3 regions of the Micromonospora sp. NPDC048871 genome follow, and region 1 is predicted to be linked to each of the others. Evidence: predicted binding sites of a transcription regulator. Region 1 holds the regulator's gene; each other region holds the start of a gene.
The links. The regulator HrcA, encoded in region 1, represses chaperone genes, less so after heat shock. The targets are predictions, from matches to a motif close to GGTTNGCACNCTCNNNNNGAGNGTGCNAACC.
Positions count from the first base shown of each region.

Region 1 (5,928 bases):
CCGGCCCACCGGATCGTCGAGGTCGAGCAGACCCTCGTCACGGCACTGCATGACCAGTACGGCGGTGAAGGTCTTGGTCACCGACCCGATCCGGAACCGGGTCCGGTCGTCCAGGGGGGTGTCGTTGCCCGTGCCGCCGACCGTGCACGTCCACAGCGCCCGATCGGCCCGGTGCACGGCGGCCGCGACCGCCGGTACCCGGGCCTGCGCCTGGACCCGCCGCACCATCCGTTCCAGGTGCCCGGCGGCGGTGGTGCGGTCGGCGGCTGAACTCACGCCAGGTCCCGGGCCAGCATCGGACCGAGCGGCGCACCGCCCAGCAGGTGGGCGTGGACGTGGAACACCTCCTGGCCGCCGTAGCCACCGGTGTTGAACATCAACCGGAAGCCGTCCCCGAGCAGCCCCTCGTCCTCGGCCACCGCGGCGGCGGTGGCCAGCACCTCACCGGCCAGGGCGGGGTCACCCTGGCCGAGGGTGGCCACGTCGGCGTAGTGCTCCTTCGGGATGACCAGCACGTGCACCGGGGCCTTCGGGTCGATGTCGCGGAAGGCGAGGGTGGTGGGGGTCTCCCGGACCACCGTGGCCGGGATCTCCCCGGCGACGATCCGACAGAACAGACAGTCAGCAGTACTCACCCCGGCAGTGTAAGGAAGGGCCCCCGCTTAACGCCTCCGGTAGCGGAAGGGCCCCTTGTTAACACTGGCAGCGAGTGCGGCAGGATGGCGCGCATGGCGCAACGAGCAGTGCTGGTCACGGGCGGTTCACGGGGTATCGGACGGGCGGTGGTGCAGGCCTTCGCCGCCTCCGGCGACCGAGTGGCCATCCACCACCGCGACTCGGCCCAGTTGGCCGAGCAGCTGCGGGCCGAACTGCCCGGCTCGGGCCATGTCGTGGTCCGCGCCGACCTGGCCGACCCCGACGCGGTACGGACCATGGTCGACGAGGCCGCCGACCACCTGGACGGGCTCGACGTACTGGTCAACAACGCCGGAGTGTTCGGGCCGGCCGACCCGCCGCATCCCGTCTTCGGCACCAGCTACGAGCAGTGGCGGCAACGCTGGCGTGAGGTCTGCGACACCAACCTGTTCGGGGCGGCCAACGCCGCCTGGTGCGCCGCCCAACACATGCGCACGCGAGGTGGGCGGATCATCAACGTCTCCTCGCGCGGCGCCTTCCGCGGCGAGCCGACCAATCCGGCGTACGGCGCCAGCAAGGCCGGTCTCAACGCGATGGCCCAGTCGCTGGCGGTGGCCCTGGCGCCGTACGGCATCGCGGTGGCCTCAGTGGCGCCCGGCTTCGTCGAGACGGACATGACCAACGAGCACCTGAAGGCCCCGCGGGGTGCGGCGATCCGGGCCCAGAGCCCCTTCGACCGGGTGGCCCGTCCCGAGGAGATCGCCGCGGCCGTGCACTGGCTGGCCAGCCCCGAGGCGGAGTGGGCCTCCGGCACCATCATCGACCTCAACGGCGCCTCCTACCTGCGCACCTGACCCTCGGTCCTGCCCCTGCCGCGCGCCCCCTCTGCTCTGCTTCAACCGACGCAACGGGCAGCGGGCAGGGCTACCAGCGCAGGAGGCGGGTGGCCAGGACGGCCAGGGCGGCCACCCCGGCGGTGGAGGTACGCAGCACCGAGGGGCCCAGGCGGACCGGGTGCGCGCCAGCCTCCTGGAAGGTTGCCAGCTCGGCCGGGGTGATGCCGCCCTCGGGGCCGACCACCAGCACGATCTCACCCGCCTCGGGCAACTCGACAGTGGTCAGCCGGTCGGTCGCCTCCTCGTGCAGGACGTACCCGGCGGCGGCGCCGGCGATCCGGCGGCTGACCGAGCCGGTTGACTCGTCCGGGGCGCCCGCCACCACCGGCAGCCACGCCCGGCGGGCCTGTTTCGCCGCCTCCCGGGCCGTGGCCACCCACTTGCCCCGGGCCCGTACCCCCCGGTCACCGCGCCACTGCGCCACCGACCGGCCGGCGGCCCAGGGGACGATCTCGTCGACTCCCGCCTCGGTCATCGCCTGTACGGCCAGTTCACCCCGGTCGCCCTTGGCGATGCCCTGCACCACCACCAGTCGGGGGTTCGCCGCGTCGACGTACCCCCGGCTGGTGATCTCGATGTCCAGGGTGCCCCGGCCGACGGCGGTGACCACGGCGGTGGCCGTGCCGCCCCGGCCGTCGCCGAGCAGCAGTGCCTCACCGACCCGCAGCCGTTGCACGGTGGCGGCGTGGTGCCCCTCGGGGCCGTCGAGCACCATCGAGTCGGCGACCGGCAGCGACTCGACCAGGAACAGCGGAGCGGACACGAGACGGCGCCGGTCAGGCGTGGCCGTTGAAGGCGTCGCGCATCCGGGAGAAGAAGCCGCCCTGCTTGGTCAGCTCGGCGACCTCCTCGCCACGGGTCTTGGCGAAGTCCCGCAGCATCCGCTCCTGGTCGGCGTCGAGCTTGGTCGGGGTGCGCACGTCGAGGTGGACGTAGAGGTCACCTCGGCCGGTGCCGCGCAGGTGGGGTACGCCTCGGGCCCGTAGCCGCAGGGTGCTGCCCGGCTGGGTGCCGGGCTTGACGTCGACCGGCTCCTCACTGTCGAGGGTCTTGATGGTCAGCCGGGTGCCCAGCGCCGCGGCGGTCATCGGCACGGTGACCCGGCAGTGCAGGTCGTCGCCCTTGCGGGAGAAGACGTCGTGGGGCCGCTCGTGGATCTCGACGTAGAGGTCACCGGCGGTACCACCGCCCGGACCGACCTCACCCTGCTGGGCCAGGCGGATCCGCATCCCGTCCTCCACCCCGGCCGGGATCTTCACCGTCAGCGACCGGCGGGTCCGGACCCGGCCGTCACCGGCACAGGTCGGGCAGGGGTGCGGGATGGTGGTGCCGTAACCCTGGCAGACCGTGCAGGGCCGGGCGGAGACCACCTGACCGAGGAAGGTGCGCTGCACCGACTGCACCTCACCCCGGCCACCGCACGCCTCGCAGGTGGCCAGGTGGGTGCCGGCGGCGGTACCGGCACCGGAGCAGGTGCTGCACAGCACGGCGGTGTCCACCGTGATCGGTGCCTCCACCCCGAAGGCGGTCTCCTGGAGGTCCAGTTCCAGCCGCAGGATCGCGTCGGCACCGGGCCGGGTACGCGGTCGCGGCCCCCGGCCCGCGCCGGTCGCCCCGCCGAAGAAGGCGTCCATGATGTCCTGGAAGCCGACGAAGGGACCGGCGCCACCGGGCCCGCCCGGTCCACCGGCACCGCCGCCGCCCGGGGCCAACGGGTCGCCACCGAGGTCGACGATCTGCCGCTTCCGATCGTCCGAGAGAACCTCGTACGCGGCGTTGATGTCCTTGAACTTCTCCTGTGCCTCCGGGTCCGGATTGACATCCGGGTGGAATTGCCGCGCCAGCTTGCGGTAGGCGCGCTTGATCTCGTCATCGGAGGCTCCTCGGCTGACGCCGAGAATGCCGTAGTAGTCCCTGGCCACTGCGTTCCGTGTCCTCGTGTTCGTCTCGCATTACGCCGGTCGGCGGCAGCCCACCGTCGGCCCTGACTGATCAGTTCTGGGCCAGCAGCTCGCCCACGTAGCGTGCCACGGCCCTCACCGTGGCGATGGTCCCGGGGTAGTCCATCCGGGTCGGCCCCAGTACGCCCATTCCCCCGACGATGGTCTCCCCCGGTCCGTAGCCGGTGCTGACCACGGAGGCCGCCCGCAGGTTGTCGATCTTGTTCTCGTCCCCGATGCGCACCCGCAGGGTGCTCGGCTCAACCTCACCGATGAGTTTGAGCAGGACGACCTCCTCTTCGAGGGCCTCCAGGATCGGCCGCAGCGAACCTTGGAAGTCCAGCAGGCCACCGCGGGCCAGGTTGGCGGTGCCGGCCAGCGCGATCCGCTCCTCGTGCCGCTCGACCAGTGTCTCCAGCAGCACGGTGGACAGGGTGGTCATGGCCGGCCGCAGGTGTGGCCCACACTCCTCGATGAGGGTCTGCACCAGGGGCGGGGTCTCCGACAGCTGGATGCCGACCAGCTTCTCGTTGACCGTCCGGCGCAGGTCCAGCACGTCGTCCGCGGCGATCGGGGCGGGCAGTTCGACCAGCCGCTGCTCGACCCGCCCGGTGTCGGTGATCACGACCAGCATCAGTCGGGTGGTCGAGATGGGCACCAGTTCCAGGTGGCGCACCCGGGAGCGGGCCAGGCTGGGGTACTGCACCACGGCGACCTGCCGGGTCAGTTGAGCCAGCAGCCGCACGGTGCGGTGCACCACGTCGTCGAGGTCCACCGCCCCGGCCAGGAACCGCTCGATCGCCCGGCGTTCGGCCGGGCTCAGCGGCTTGACCCGGCTCAACCGGTCGACGAAGAGCCGGTAGCCGCGGTCGGTGGGCACCCGGCCGGCACTGGTGTGCGGCTGCCGGATGTAGCCCTCCTCCTCCAGCACGGCCATGTCGTTTCTGACGGTGGCCGGTGAGACACCGAGCTGGTGCCGCTCGACCAGCGCCTTGCTGCCGACCGGCTCCTGGGTGGCGACGTAGTCCTCGACAATCGCCCGCAGTACGGCGAGCTTGCGGTCGTCGAGACCCATCTCCCACCTCCTGTCGCAGGTCAGTGTCGAGCGTCACCGTCGCCGAATAGGCACCCTGGCACTCGACTGTAGCGAGTGCCAGTCTACGTCGAGGCCCCCCGCCAGCGCGATGATCAAGAAGTGGAGCTGTCCGAGGGCCGATCGGCGACGTGACACTCGCCGGTGTCGCTATGGTGCGCCATTGCCGCTGACACCTACGGTGAGGTCCATGACCGAACCACCTCGTCCCCCAGATTACGGCGACGATCCCACCGCCCCGGTGTCCGGATCGTCTGGCCAGGGCGGCTACCCGCCGCCCGGCGGTTATCCCCCGCCCGGTGGCTACCCACCCCCCGGTGACCAGCCCTCGTCGGCCGGCTATCCGCCCCCGGGTGGTTATCCGCCGCCCGGCGGCTACCCTCCGCCCGGTGTCGGTTACCCGACCGGGGGCTATGGCGCGCCGGGAGGCGGCTACGGCGCGCCCGGGGGCGGGTACGGCACCAACGAGGACAAGACCTGGGCTCTCATCGCCCACTTCGGCGGTCCGCTCGGCGTGTTCATCGGTGGTGGCCTGCTCGGCTGGGTGGCGCCGCTGATCGCGAACATGACCCGTGGGCAGCAGTCCCCGACCGTACGGGCACACGCCGTCGCGGCCCTCAACTTCCAGCTCACCTGGGCGATCGTCGGGCTGCTGAGCTGGGTGCTCACCGCGATCACCTGCGGCATTCTGTTCTTCGTCCCGCTGCTGGTCTGGATCATCCCGGTGATCTTCGGCATCATCGCCGGGGTCAAGGCCAACGAGGGTGTCCTCTACCGCTACCCGATGAGCTACTCCTTCGTTAAGGGCTGATCGGCAGCTAGGGCAGCAGGTCACGCACCACGGCGTCGGCGAGCAGCCGGCCGCGCAGGGTCAGCACCGCGCGGCCGGCCGCGTAGTCGAGGGCGGCCAGCAGGCCGTCGGTCACCGCCCGCGCCGCAGCCGCCCGACCGGGGTCGTCCAGCACCTCCAGGGACAGGCCCTCGGCCAGCCGCAGCCGGAGCATGACCTCCTCCATCCGGGCCTCGTCGGGGGTCAGCACCTCCCGGGCCAGGCCAGGTGATTGCCCGGCGGCCAGGCGTTGGGCGTACGCGGTGGGATGTTTGACGTTCCACCAGCGCACCCCACCGACATGGCTGTGCGCCCCCGGTCCCAGGCCCCACCAGTTGCCGCCGGTCCAGTAGAGCAGGTTGTGCCGGCACCGGGCCGACGGCGTACGGGCCCAGTTGGACACCTCGTACCAGGAGAAACCGGCCGCCTCGAGGGCGGCCTCGGCGGCCAGGTAGCGGTCCGCGGCGACGTCGTCGTCCGGGTAGGGCAGCTCCCCCCGACGCATCCGCGCGGCCAGCCGGGTGCCGTCCTCGA
Region 1 covers NZ_JBICUM010000015.1:40,319-46,246, forward strand. Annotated here, with positions in the region: gene ACGFIK_RS24845 (serine hydrolase domain-containing protein) at 1-228, opposite strand, end outside; gene ACGFIK_RS24850 (histidine triad nucleotide-binding protein) at 273-635, opposite strand; gene ACGFIK_RS24855 (SDR family oxidoreductase) at 729-1,490, shown strand; gene ACGFIK_RS24860 (16S rRNA (uracil(1498)-N(3))-methyltransferase) at 1,561-2,295, opposite strand; gene dnaJ (molecular chaperone DnaJ) at 2,309-3,454, opposite strand; gene hrcA (heat-inducible transcriptional repressor HrcA) at 3,525-4,547, opposite strand; gene ACGFIK_RS24875 (DUF4870 domain-containing protein) at 4,756-5,376, shown strand; gene hemW (radical SAM family heme chaperone HemW) at 5,384-5,928, opposite strand, start outside.

Region 2 (5,928 bases), on a different contig from region 1:
GGCCAGAAGGGGCCCCAGGCCGAGCGGGTACGCGTCATCGCCTGAGTGCATCCCCACCGAAGCCGGCAGACCGCCGGCACGGGTGCGTGGTCGCGGCCGGAGGGGGGCTGCGGGACGGATACCTCACAAGGGAAGATCATGGACCGGATCCAGCTGTCGCTGAGGAGGGTTCATGTCCGACCAGCCACCCCCGGCAGGTCCGCCGCATTCGTCGCCTGAGGAACCGGCGCCGTCTGTCGGCGCCTCCGGTTGGCAGCCCACCGACCCGACCACGCCGGCCTCGCCGTCGGCGGATCCGGCCGGAAGTGGCCCGCTGTCGCCACCGCCCTCTGGTGAGTCCGGCCCGCCGTCGGTCCCACCTCCGAGCGGATTCGGTCAGCCCGGGGTACCGCCCCCTGGTGGGTCCGGTCAGCCCGGGGTACCGCCACCGGGCAACCCGCCACCCCATCCCGGCTATCCCGGCCAGCCGACCCCGCCGGCCGACCAGCCGTACCCGCCGGTCCAACCGGGATATCCAGGCCAGTCGCCCTACCCCGGCCAACCGGGGTATCCGGGCCAGCAGGCCTACCCGGGCCAGCCGGGGTCCCCGGGTCAGGCGGCCTATCCCGGTCAGCCGGGGCCGGCACCCTATCCGGGGCAACCGGTCTATCCCGGCCAGGCCGTGTATCCGGGGCAGCCCTTCCATGGCTGGTACGACCCGGCGGCGCACGGGTTCGACCCGGCCGACCCCCTGGTCACCCCACCCGGGGTGGGGCTGGGTGCGTGGTTCGCCCGCTGCCTGGGTGCGGTGCGCCGGGGTTGGCAGCTGCTGCTGCCGATCCTCCTGGTGACCCAGGTGCTGCCGGCGGTGGCGCTGTCGGTGCTCGCGCTGGTCTTCGATCCCTCGGCCCGGTGGGATGCCGAACTCACCGCCGACTCCACGGCCCTGCCCGCCAACTTCGGGGTCGACCTGGCCATCTGGCTGTCGGTGCTGCTCGGCGGAAGTCTGATCTTCGGCTTGGTGCAGTGTGTCGGCTGGGCCGCCGGCGCCTGGGTGGTCACCCGACAGGCGGCCGGCGAGCAGGTCACCCTCGGCGGCGCCTTCGGTTATGGCCTGCGTCGGGCGCTCGGCCTCTGGGGCTGGAGCTTGATCTTCACCCTGATCATGACCCTCGGCTTCTGTCTCTGTTTCCTGCCCGGTGTCTACGCGGCCTTCGCGCTGGCCATGGCCGGCCCGGTCTACCTGTTCGAGCGCCGTGACCCGATCGGTCGCTCCCACCGGATGCTGCGTGACCGGCTGGGGCTGCTGCTCGGCCGGGTGGCACTGACCGGCGGGGCGGTGATCGCCCTCGGGATCGTCGTCGGCATGGTGGAGGGGGCGGTACTGACCCCGTTCGGCACCGAGCCCCTCGCCGCCATGGACACCGCCGTCGGTGCGGTTCTGGCGATCAGCGGGGCGGCCCTGTTGGGGCTGCCGGCCTACCTGGCTCAACTGGTCGGGCTGCTGGTCACGTACGCCGAGCAGCGGGCGCACGAGGGGCCGGTGAACAGCGGGCAACTGGCTGCCGAACTCGGCTGAGCCGGGCCATCGTGCTTGCACTCGGCAGGTGAGAGTGCTAAACAAGTCATTGGCACTCGCATGGCGTGAGTGCCAACTGGTCGGGACGGTGGGGCTGCGGTCGCACTCGTGGCATAACTACGGGTGAGGCACGTGGCCGGTCGTCGCGGGCTATCCGGCCCGGCCGAGGAGACGTCGTCGTCGCCAGGTGGCGACGTCCCAAGGTGCGTACACCAGACGGTTCATCCGGGGCACACACTCGGGTGGCCCGTGAGTGTCCAGGAGGACAACGCCGTATGGCCAAGATGATCGCGTTCGACGAAGAGGCGCGCCGCGGCCTCGAGCGGGGCATGAACCAGCTCGCCGACGCCGTGAAGGTGACCCTCGGCCCCAAGGGCCGCAACGTGGTGCTCGAGAAGAAGTGGGGTGCCCCCACCATCACCAACGATGGTGTGAGCATCGCCAAGGAGATCGAGCTCGAGGACCCGTACGAGAAGATCGGCGCTGAGCTGGTCAAGGAGGTCGCCAAGAAGACCGACGACGTGGCCGGTGACGGCACGACGACGGCGACCGTCCTGGCCCAGGCTCTCGTTCGCGAGGGTCTGCGCAACGTGGCCGCCGGTGCCAACCCGATGGCCCTGAAGCGGGGCATCGAGGCTGCGGTCACGAGCGTCTCGGAGGAGCTGCTCAAGCTCGCCAAGGACGTCGAGACCAAGGAGCAGATCGCCTCCACCGCCTCCATCTCCGCCGGTGACAACACCGTCGGTGAGATCATCGCCGAGGCGATGGACAAGGTCGGCAAGGAAGGCGTCATCACCGTCGAGGAGAGCAACACCTTCGGGCTGGAGCTGGAGCTCACCGAGGGTATGCGCTTCGACAAGGGCTACATCTCGGCCTACTTCATGACCGACCCGGAGCGTATGGAGGCCGTCTTCGACGACCCGTACATCCTGATCGCGAACAGCAAGATCTCCTCGGTCAAGGACCTGCTCCCGATCCTGGAGAAGGTCATGCAGTCGGGCAAGCCGCTGCTGATCATCGCCGAGGACCTGGAGGGCGAGGCCCTGGCCACCCTGGTGGTCAACAAGGTCCGGGGCACCTTCAAGTCGGTCGCCGTCAAGGCGCCGGGCTTCGGTGACCGCCGCAAGGCCATGCTGACCGACATCGCCATCCTCACCGGTGGCCAGGTCATCAGCGAGGAGGTCGGCCTCAAGCTGGACGCCGCCGGTCTCGACATGCTGGGCCGCGCCCGCAAGGTCGTGGTGACCAAGGACGAGACCACCATCGTCGACGGTGCCGGCGACGCCGAGCAGATCCAGGGCCGGGTGAACCAGATCCGGGCCGAGATCGACAAGAGCGACTCCGACTACGACCGGGAGAAGCTGCAGGAGCGGCTGGCCAAGCTGGCCGGCGGTGTTGCGGTGATCAAGGTCGGCGCGGCCACCGAGGTCGAGCTCAAGGAGCGCAAGCACCGCATCGAGGACGCGGTGCGCAACGCCAAGGCCGCCGTCGAGGAGGGCATCGTCCCGGGTGGTGGCGTCGCGCTGGTGCAGGCCGGCAAGACCGCCTTCGACAAGCTGGACCTGGCCGGCGACGAGGCGACCGGTGCGCAGATCGTCAAGATCGCGCTGGACGCCCCGCTGCGGCAGATCGCCGTCAACGCCGGCCTTGAGGGCGGCGTCGTGGTCGAGCGGGTTCGCAACCTCGACGCGGGTCACGGCCTCAACGCCGCGACCGGCGAGTACGTCGACCTGCTGGCCGCCGGCATCATCGACCCGGCCAAGGTGACCCGTTCGGCGCTGCAGAACGCCGCGTCGATCGCCGCGCTGTTCCTCACCACGGAGGCCGTGGTGGCGGACAAGCCGGAGAAGACCCCGGCCGCCCCGGCTGCCCCGGGTGGCGGGGACATGGACTTCTGAGTCCAGCTCCAACGCCGAGAAGGGCGGGCCGCGTCAGCGGTCCGCCCTTCTCGTCATCTCGGCAAGGGGCGTTGGTTACGCCGCTTCTGCGCCCGGTCGTACGGCGGGCGGTGCGGCACCGGCTCGTCCACCAGGATCAGTGGCTCCTCGGGTGGTTCGGCCGTCCCGGTCATCTCCGCCAGCTGCTCGGCGTCGCCGTAGTCCAGCCGGTCGACCGGCAGTGTGCCCGGTAGTTCAACCGGGACCCAGCTGACCGGCGACGCCTCGTGGGCCTGATCGTCGTCCGTGGTCATGGCTGCCTCCTCTACCCGAACGGTAGGGGGCGTCGATGACCTGGGTGGGTGAACGGTGCTATCAGAGCTTATGTGCGGTTCGCCTGCCATGTCTGATCCGAGGTGCGACGGCGCGCAGACCCGCTCATGGTGAGGTGCTGATGCCCACCCGGAAGCTCAACGGATCCTCGCCGGAGGATTTGGTGACCGACTGGATCACTCCGCAGCACAGGGCCACGACGAGCGCCGGCACCCCCAACAGGACCAGTAGCGCCATGCCGCGCCACCGGGCAGTCGATGGCATCAGGGGAGCCGCCCCGGACGAATGACCGTGCATGAGCTTGCAAGATAGCAGCTGGCGAACATCTTGTGACCCCTTGATGAAGGGCGCTCACGTTGGGTGAGGTCAGCTGCGGGCGGCCCGCACGGCCGCGTAGGCGTCCACCAGGCCGGCGCCGATCACGTTCTGCCTGCCACCGCAGGCGTCGGTCCGCTCTCCCGAGTCGGTACCGCCCTGCACCTCGGTGGCCGTGGCCCGCAGCAGTTGCCGGGTCCGATCCAGATCCCCTACCAGCTCCGGATTGGCCGACCACATCAGCGCGACCACCCCCGCCACCTGGGGAGTGGCCATGGAGGTGCCGTCCAGCCTGGCGTACCCGCCGCCGGGCATCGCGGAGAGCACCTCCGCTCCGGGGGCCATCAGGTCCGGCTTGGCGGCCCCGGTGGAGGTCGGGCCACGGGAGGAGAAGGCGGCCACCCGGCGCTGCTGGTCCACCGCACCGATGGTGAGCACGTCCGGGTACGGCGCGGGCGGGTCCTGCACCGAGCGGCAGAACGGGCCACTGTTGCCGGCCGCCGCCACGACCAGGATCCCGGCCGCCTCCAGGGCGTCCGTGGCCGGCCGTAGGGCCGCCGGGTCGCAGCCCTCGATCGGCGGGCAACCCCACGAGTTGGTCAGGATCTCCGGTGCCCGGGCCGGACGACCCGCTGTGAAGGGGTCACCCCCGGCGGGGAAGGGGGCCAGCATGAACTGGAGGCAGTCCAGGTAGGCGGCCGGATTGCCGAGGTTGCGGTCCAGGTTGACGCAACCCACCCAGTCCGCCCCGGGGGCCACCCCGATGCCGCCCTGGCCGACCGCGCTGCCGGTGGTGTGGGTGCCGTGTCCATTGCGGTCGGTCGGGGTACGGGTGCCGTTCCAGGGATCGAACCAGGAATCCTCCCCGCCCCGGAAGTTCCCGGCGAGAGCCGGGTGCCCCCCGTCGACCCCGGAGTCGGAACTGCCGACCGTCACCCCGGCTCCGGTGGTCCCCAGCTCGGACCAGACCCGGTCGGCGCCGATCATGGTGATGTTCCAGGGCGGTCCGGTGGGCGCGGGGGCCTGACCGGAGGCGGACTGCGCGGGGGAGGGCAACGGCCGCAGCCGCTGGCTGACCAGCACCCTGGCCACTTCGGGTCGGCCGGCCAGCCAGGCCCGTACCCCCGGCCCGCCGTCCACCTCGACCGCGTTGACCAGGTAGTAGGGGGTGTGGTCCAGCCGCAGTCGGCGCAGGTCGCGGCGCAGGTCGGCCTGGGTGCGCTCGGCGGTGGCCACCAGGCGCCGGTAGACCTCCTCGGCACGCAGGTCACGGCCCGCCTTGCCGGTGCCGGCCGGCAGGCCGGTGAGATCGGCCTGCTCGCGCAGCACCACGAAGAGTCGCTCGCCGTGCAGGCCGGGTTGGCCGGCGGCGGCACCGACCCCGACGACCGCGATCAACACGGCCAGGGCGGTCAGCCCGGCCACCGCCGGGAGCGGCGGGCGGGTCGCCGGTCGGGCCAGCAGCAGGCCGTACCCGACAGCCAGCACCAGCGCGATGACCAGCCCGGCACCGGCGGCCACCGCCACCCAGAAGGGCAGGTCCCGGGAGGTGACCAGCAGCAGACTGATCTCCTCCGGGTCGGTGAAGGCCAGCGGACCGAACACGGCCAGTCCAACCAGCCAGGGGGTCGAGGTACGGCCTGCGGTTTCGGGGGCCCGCTGGGCCAGTGCGTGCAGGGCCCCCAGCGCGAAGCCCACCGGGGGCAGCGTCACCAGCAGCGGCAACTGGGCGCCGGACTGGCCGGTACCGGCCCCGACCAGCAGCAGCACCACCCCGGCGACCAGCCCGCCCAGCAGAACCAGCCGCATCGGCCGGGGGGACCGCTCGCCGGTGAAGTGGCCCCA
Region 2 covers NZ_JBICUM010000007.1:140,890-146,817, reverse strand. Annotated here, with positions in the region: gene ACGFIK_RS17950 (cold-shock protein) at 1-45, shown strand, start outside; gene ACGFIK_RS17945 (hypothetical protein) at 662-1,558, shown strand; gene groL (chaperonin GroEL) at 1,834-3,456, shown strand; gene ACGFIK_RS17935 (hypothetical protein) at 3,510-3,749, opposite strand; gene ACGFIK_RS17930 (hypothetical protein) at 3,874-4,005, opposite strand; gene ACGFIK_RS17925 (S8 family serine peptidase) at 4,135-5,928, opposite strand, start outside.
Region 2: a site for HrcA is predicted at 1,606-1,636, ahead of groL (chaperonin GroEL). Genes of this name have one in related genera too.

Region 3 (5,928 bases), on a different contig from region 1:
TCAGGTGGGCGCGTACCACCGCCGGGTCGGGGTCGTACACGAACCGGCCCACCGCCCCGACCGGCGCCTCCTCCCGACCGGACCCGACAAGTTCGTGCACCATGCTCCCCTCGACCTGGGGAGCGCCGTCGGTCTGGTGATAAGAAGGGGCCCTTTTAGTACCGGAGGCGTTAAGAAGGGGCCCTTCCTTCACGACGGTGGCGCGGCGGGGGGATTGGGCCAGCGGGCCGCACCAGAGGGCGGCTTCGACCAGGTCGCCGCCGACACTCACCCACTCGGCCTCGGCACCGGCGGGGATGAGGGCATGATCGAGACCGGGGGCCACCTTCACCACCGTGTACGGCACCCGTTCGGCGAGCCCGGTGACGAAGTCCCAGGGCGGCGAGTACGCCTTGGGGTCGAAGATCCGGCGTCCGGTACCGGCTCGACGGCGGGCCGGATCGCAGAACACCCCCGCGACCCGGGTCACCTCGAAGGCGGTAGCGTCGCCGCACTCGACCGTGAACAGCTCGGCCAGCCCGGTGGCCTGCGCGTTCGCCTCGGCCAGGGCGGCGGTCAGCGGGTCGGCCTCCACCCCGTACACCCGGATGCCGGCACGGGCGGCGGCGAGGGCGTCGGCTCCCAGCCCGCAGCCCAGGTCGGCGAGGCTGGTCACCCCGGCCTCGCGCAACCGGTGCGCGCGGCGTTGCGCGACCACCCCCCGGGTGGCCTGCTCCAGGCCGGGCCGGGTGAAGAACATGCCGCCGGCCGCCGCACCGAACTTGCCCGCTGCCCGGCGGCGCAGTTCCGCCTGGGTCAGGGCTGCCGCCGCCAGCCCAGCCGGAATCCCGGCCGAGCGCAGCGCCGCCGCCGCAGCCAGGGGATCGCCCCCGGCCACCTCGGTCGCCGCCGCGAGGGCGGCCGACCCCTCGGGGGTACGCAGGGCGGCAAGCTGCTCCAGATCCACCCGCCCATTGTCCCGACCCACCGATCGCCCCCACCCAACCGGCCCGGCCCGGCTCGGCTTGATCAACTCCGTTTCGCCGCGATGGCGGTATCCGGGTGCGAGGGATACCGCCATTTCGGCGTAACGGAGTCGATCACACTCCCGGGACGGGGCCGATCACTTCCTGGGCGGCCGGGTGGGGTGGTGGGAGGTGATGAAGGCGCGCCAACTGGTGGGGGTGAAGGCGAGCACCGGGCCGGTCGGGTCCTTGCTGTCGCGTACGGCGACCAGGTCGGGCAGGTTGTCGGCGACCTCGACACAGGCACCGCCGTTGCTGTTGCTGCGGGAGGATTTGCGCCAAGCGGCACGGCTCAGGTCCATGACTTCGCCACTTCCTCGATCAGGCGGGCGGACTGCCGGTGCGGCAGCGCCTCACCGGCCACAGTCTCCCAACCCCGTCCGAGGCTGGCAAGGTCGTTCGGGCTGTCCACGGTGTTTCCCCGGAGTTGGTCGTCCAGATGCGCCACCTCGGTGCCGTCGGCGAGCCGGGCGAGCACGAAGGGGCCGTTCAATCCGATGTACCAGGGAGTCGCGGCCGGAATGATCCGCACCTGGACAAATGGCCGGTCGGCAAGGGTGCGCAGGTGCTCACATTGCTCGACCATCGTCGCCCGGTCGCCGACCTGTCGGCGCAGCGCCAGCTCGTCCAGGATCGCGACGAACTGCGGCGGCTCGTCGCGAGCGAGCACCTCCTGTCGGGCCATCCGGGCCAGCACCCGCTTCTCGACCTGCTCGTCGGTCAGCGGCGGCCCGGCCCGCAGCATCGCTCGGGCGTACGCCTCGGTCTGGAGCAGGCCCGGCACCACGGCCGGGTCGTACCAGCGCAGCGAGACCGCCTCCCGTTCGATCTCACCCCACGGCCGGAACCAGTCCGGCTCGGCGTGCAGGCGGATCAACTCCAGCATCCCGACGAAGAGGCCACCGGTCTCCAGCACCTTGTCGAACCGGGCCAGGTAGTCCGCGCTGAGCTGGTTCTGCCCGGTCTCGATCGCGCTGATCGAGGAGGGCGCGTAATTGATCAACTTGCTCAGGTCCTCCTGGCTGAGCCCGCGTGTCTTGCGGGCCCGGCGCAACTGGTCCCGGAGAAACCCCAGGGTCGGTACGTCGGCCATGCCGTCTCCCTCCGTGATGTGGTCGTGCCGCACCGTAGGGAATCGGATGGTCGGACGGAAGACAGGACGGGCATGTTGCGGTAACCCCTGGCGAAGGAGTGGAGAACAGGTGGCGGGGGTGGCGAAAAGATGGCGACACGAGGGGTGGTCGCTGGCACTCTCCTTGACGGAGTGCTAGCCGAGGCATAACCTGCGATTAGCACTCTCACCCTGAGGGTGCCAACACTCGGGCCTGGTGTCCGGGTGTTGAACGCCAGGCGGACCGGCACCCGCGACGACGGCCCCGCCCGGTGGCATGTGGCAGATTGACGCTGGTCGGCATGCCGACCGGTAACGAAACCAGTACCCCAGGAGGGTATGCCCGTGACTACCGCGACCAAGGTTGCGATCAAGCCGCTCGAGGACCGGATCCTGGTCCAGGCGAACGAGGCTGAGACCACCACTGCGTCGGGCATCGTGATTCCCGACACCGCCAAGGAGAAGCCGCAGGAGGGCACCGTCCTCGCTGTCGGCCCGGGTCGTTTCGACGACGACGGCGACCGGATCCCGATGGACGTCAAGGTCGGCGACACCGTCCTCTACTCGAAGTACGGCGGCACCGAGGTCAAGTACGCCGGCGAGGAGTACCTGGTGCTCTCCGCCCGCGACGTCCTCGCGATCATCGAGAAGTAAGCAACCGATCAGTGTCGTTGCCCCGGACCGGCTCGCCGGGCCGGGGCAACGTCGCTTCGAAGGGACATACATGGCGAAGATCCTGAGCTTCTCGGATGACGCCCGGCACCAGCTGGAGCACGGTGTCAACGCGCTCGCCAACGCGGTGAAGGTCACCCTCGGGCCGCGCGGGCGCAACGTCGTCCTGGACAAGAAATTCGGTGCGCCGACGATCACCAACGATGGTGTGACCATCGCCAAGGAGATCGAGCTCACCAACCCCTACGAGAACCTCGGTGCGCAGCTGGTCAAGGAGGTGGCGACCAAGACCAACGACGTCGCCGGCGACGGGACCACCACCGCCACCGTGCTGGCCCAGGCGATGGTCCGTGAGGGCCTGCGCAACGTGACCGCGGGTGCCAACCCGGCCGGTCTCAAGCGGGGCATCGACGCCGCCGCGGCCAAGGTCTCCGAGGCCCTGCTCGGCAAGGCCGTGGAGGTCTCCGACAAGAAGTCCGTCGCCCACGTCGCGACGATCTCGGCCCAGGACGCCACCATCGGCGAGCTGATCGCCGAGGCGATGGAGAGGGTCGGCCGGGACGGTGTGATCACCGTCGAGGAGGGCTCCGCCCTGCACACCGAGCTGGAGGTCACCGAGGGACTCCAGTTCGACAAGGGCTTCATCTCGCCGAACTTCGTCACCGACGCGGAGGCGCAGGAGTCCGTCCTGGAGGACGCGTACATCCTGATCACCACGCAGAAGATCTCGGCGATCGAGGAGCTGCTGCCGCTGCTGGAGAAGGTCCTCCAGAACAACAAGCCGCTGCTGATCATCGCCGAGGACGTCGAGGGTCAGGCGCTGTCCACCCTGGTGGTCAACTCGATCCGCAAGACCCTCAAGGTCTGCGCGGTCAAGGCCCCCGGCTTCGGTGACCGCCGCAAGGCGATGCTCCAGGACATGGCGATCCTCACCGGCGCCGAGCTGGTCGCCCCCGAGCTGGGCTACAAGCTCGACCAGGTCGGCCTGGAGGTGCTCGGCACCGCCCGGCGCATCGTGGTCGACAAGGAGAACACCACCGTCGTCGACGGTGGCGGGCAGGCCAGCGAGGTCGCCGACCGGGTCGCCCAGATCCGCAAGGAGATCGAGGCTTCGGACTCCGACTGGGACCGGGAGAAGCTGGCCGAGCGGCTGGCCAAGCTCTCCGGCGGCATCGCCGTGGTCAAGGTCGGCGCGGCCACCGAGGTCGAGATGAAGGAGCGCAAGCACCGCATCGAGGACGCCATCGCCGCGACCAAGGCCGCGGTCGAGGAGGGTACGGTGCCCGGTGGTGGCGCCGCCCTGGCCCAGATCCTGCCGGTGCTCGACGACGACCTCGGCTTCACCGGTGACGAGAAGGTCGGCGTGTCGATCGTGCGCAAGGCGCTGGTCGAGCCGCTGCGCTGGATCGCGCAGAACGCCGGGCACGACGGGTACGTCGTGGTGCAGAAGGTCACCGAGGGCAAGTGGGGCCACGGCCTCGACGCCGCCATCGGCGACTACGTGGACCTGACCGCCTCCGGCATCATCGACCCGGTCAAGGTGACCCGCAACGCGGTCACCAACGCCGCCTCGATCGCCGGCCTGCTGCTGACCACGGAGAGCCTCGTGGTCGAGAAGCCCAAGGAGCCGGAGGCCGCCGCCGCGGGTCACGGCCATGGGCACGGCCACAGCCACCAGCACGGTCCGGGCTTCTGAGCCGTCCACGAAACGGTACGGCGGGTGCGCCGCTCCCCCGGAGCACCCGCCGTACCGCGTGACGCCCGTACTGCGGGGGCCTTCGCCTTCCGCGACGCCCGTACCGAGCGGGTGATCTCATCGAACCCCGCCCAGACCAGTTCGGGCGCGGGGAGATCCATGGTGCTGCAAACACGCTGCCGCGCCCCTGGACAGGGGCGCGGCAGCGGTGGCTATGGGGTGGATCAGGCGACGTTGCGTTGGGTGGGGAGGGTGGACCGGTGGCTGCTGCCCAGCCGGGCCTCCAGCCGGGCCACGTCCACCCGGGTCTGTCGGCGGTCGGCGAGATCCTCCCAGCCGACCGCGAGCAGCCGCAGCCGCTCGGATTCGCTGAAGCCGCCCCACACCCCGTACGGCTCCCGCACGGTCAGGGCGTGCGCGGCGCACTCGGCCCGTACCGGGCAGGCGCGGCAGACGGCCTTGGCGCCCGACTCCCGGCGCAGCCGCGACGAGCCCCGCTCGCCGTCGGGGTGGAAGAACTGCGCACTGTCCCGGCCACGGCAGGCGCCCAGCCGTTGCCAGTCCCACAGGTCGACGATGGGTCCGGGAAGTCTACGTACGTTCGACATCAGCACCCCTCCTCTCGCGCGGCACCGCGAGATGCTTGTTGGCCGGCTTGTCCGGGTGGCGGGCCGCGCAGGGCACCGTTCCCGGCCTTGAGCCCCCGGTACCCCCACCGTCCTCGGCTCACACGTCCTGTGATCAAAAAGCTTCGGCGACTTGGGGCAAATGACCTATCTGTCGGAAAAGTTGGGAGGATTGCCCGGAACCTCCTCCCGAGGCTGCCCGGTCATGGTCTGCTCGTCTGCGGAGAGGAGATCGTTGTGCGTACCGTTCTTGTGTGCGTTCGGACGCCGCTCGCTGCACAGCATTTGACTTCCGCAGCGGCGCGGCTGGGATTGTCCGGTGCTGTCCGGACGGCCGTCTCCGACCCCGAGGTGATGCTGCGGCTGGCCGAGCGTCCCGCCGACGTGGTGCTCGCCGACACCGCCCTGACCCGACCGGACAGCGCCGGTTTCGTGCGGCGGGTGCTGGCCCGCGCGCCGCAGGCCGCCGTACTGCTGCTCGGCATGGAGGAGTCCGAGGCCGCCGCAGCGACCATCCACGCTGGAGCACGCGGCCTGATCCAGGGCGTCGACCACGACCTGACCAGTGCGGTCGCCAAGGCCCTGCTGCTGTTGGCCGCCCCCGGCCGGGCCAACCGGCACCGGATAGCCGACCCCGCCCGGGACACCGCCACGGTGGGCAGCCCTCGGCCGGCATCCAACGGTCGGCCCGCCGGGGAGAGTTCCCCGACCTGGCCGGCCACGGACCCGGCCGGTGGCCCGTCGATGGTGCCGGTGCAGCGGGGCGAGGACCCGGCCGAGCCGGAGGCCGCGGCCGAGGCGGGCCCGGTCGCCCGGCCG
Region 3 covers NZ_JBICUM010000009.1:84,400-90,327, reverse strand. Annotated here, with positions in the region: partial or broken gene ACGFIK_RS20075 (methyltransferase domain-containing protein) at 1-946, opposite strand, end outside; gene ACGFIK_RS20070 (DUF397 domain-containing protein) at 1,103-1,306, opposite strand; gene ACGFIK_RS20065 (helix-turn-helix transcriptional regulator) at 1,297-2,097, opposite strand; gene groES (co-chaperone GroES) at 2,455-2,769, shown strand; gene groL (chaperonin GroEL) at 2,840-4,483, shown strand; gene ACGFIK_RS20050 (WhiB family transcriptional regulator) at 4,708-5,091, opposite strand; gene ACGFIK_RS20045 (response regulator transcription factor) at 5,347-5,928, shown strand, end outside.
Region 3: a site for HrcA is predicted at 2,292-2,322, ahead of groES (co-chaperone GroES). Genes of this name have one in related genera too.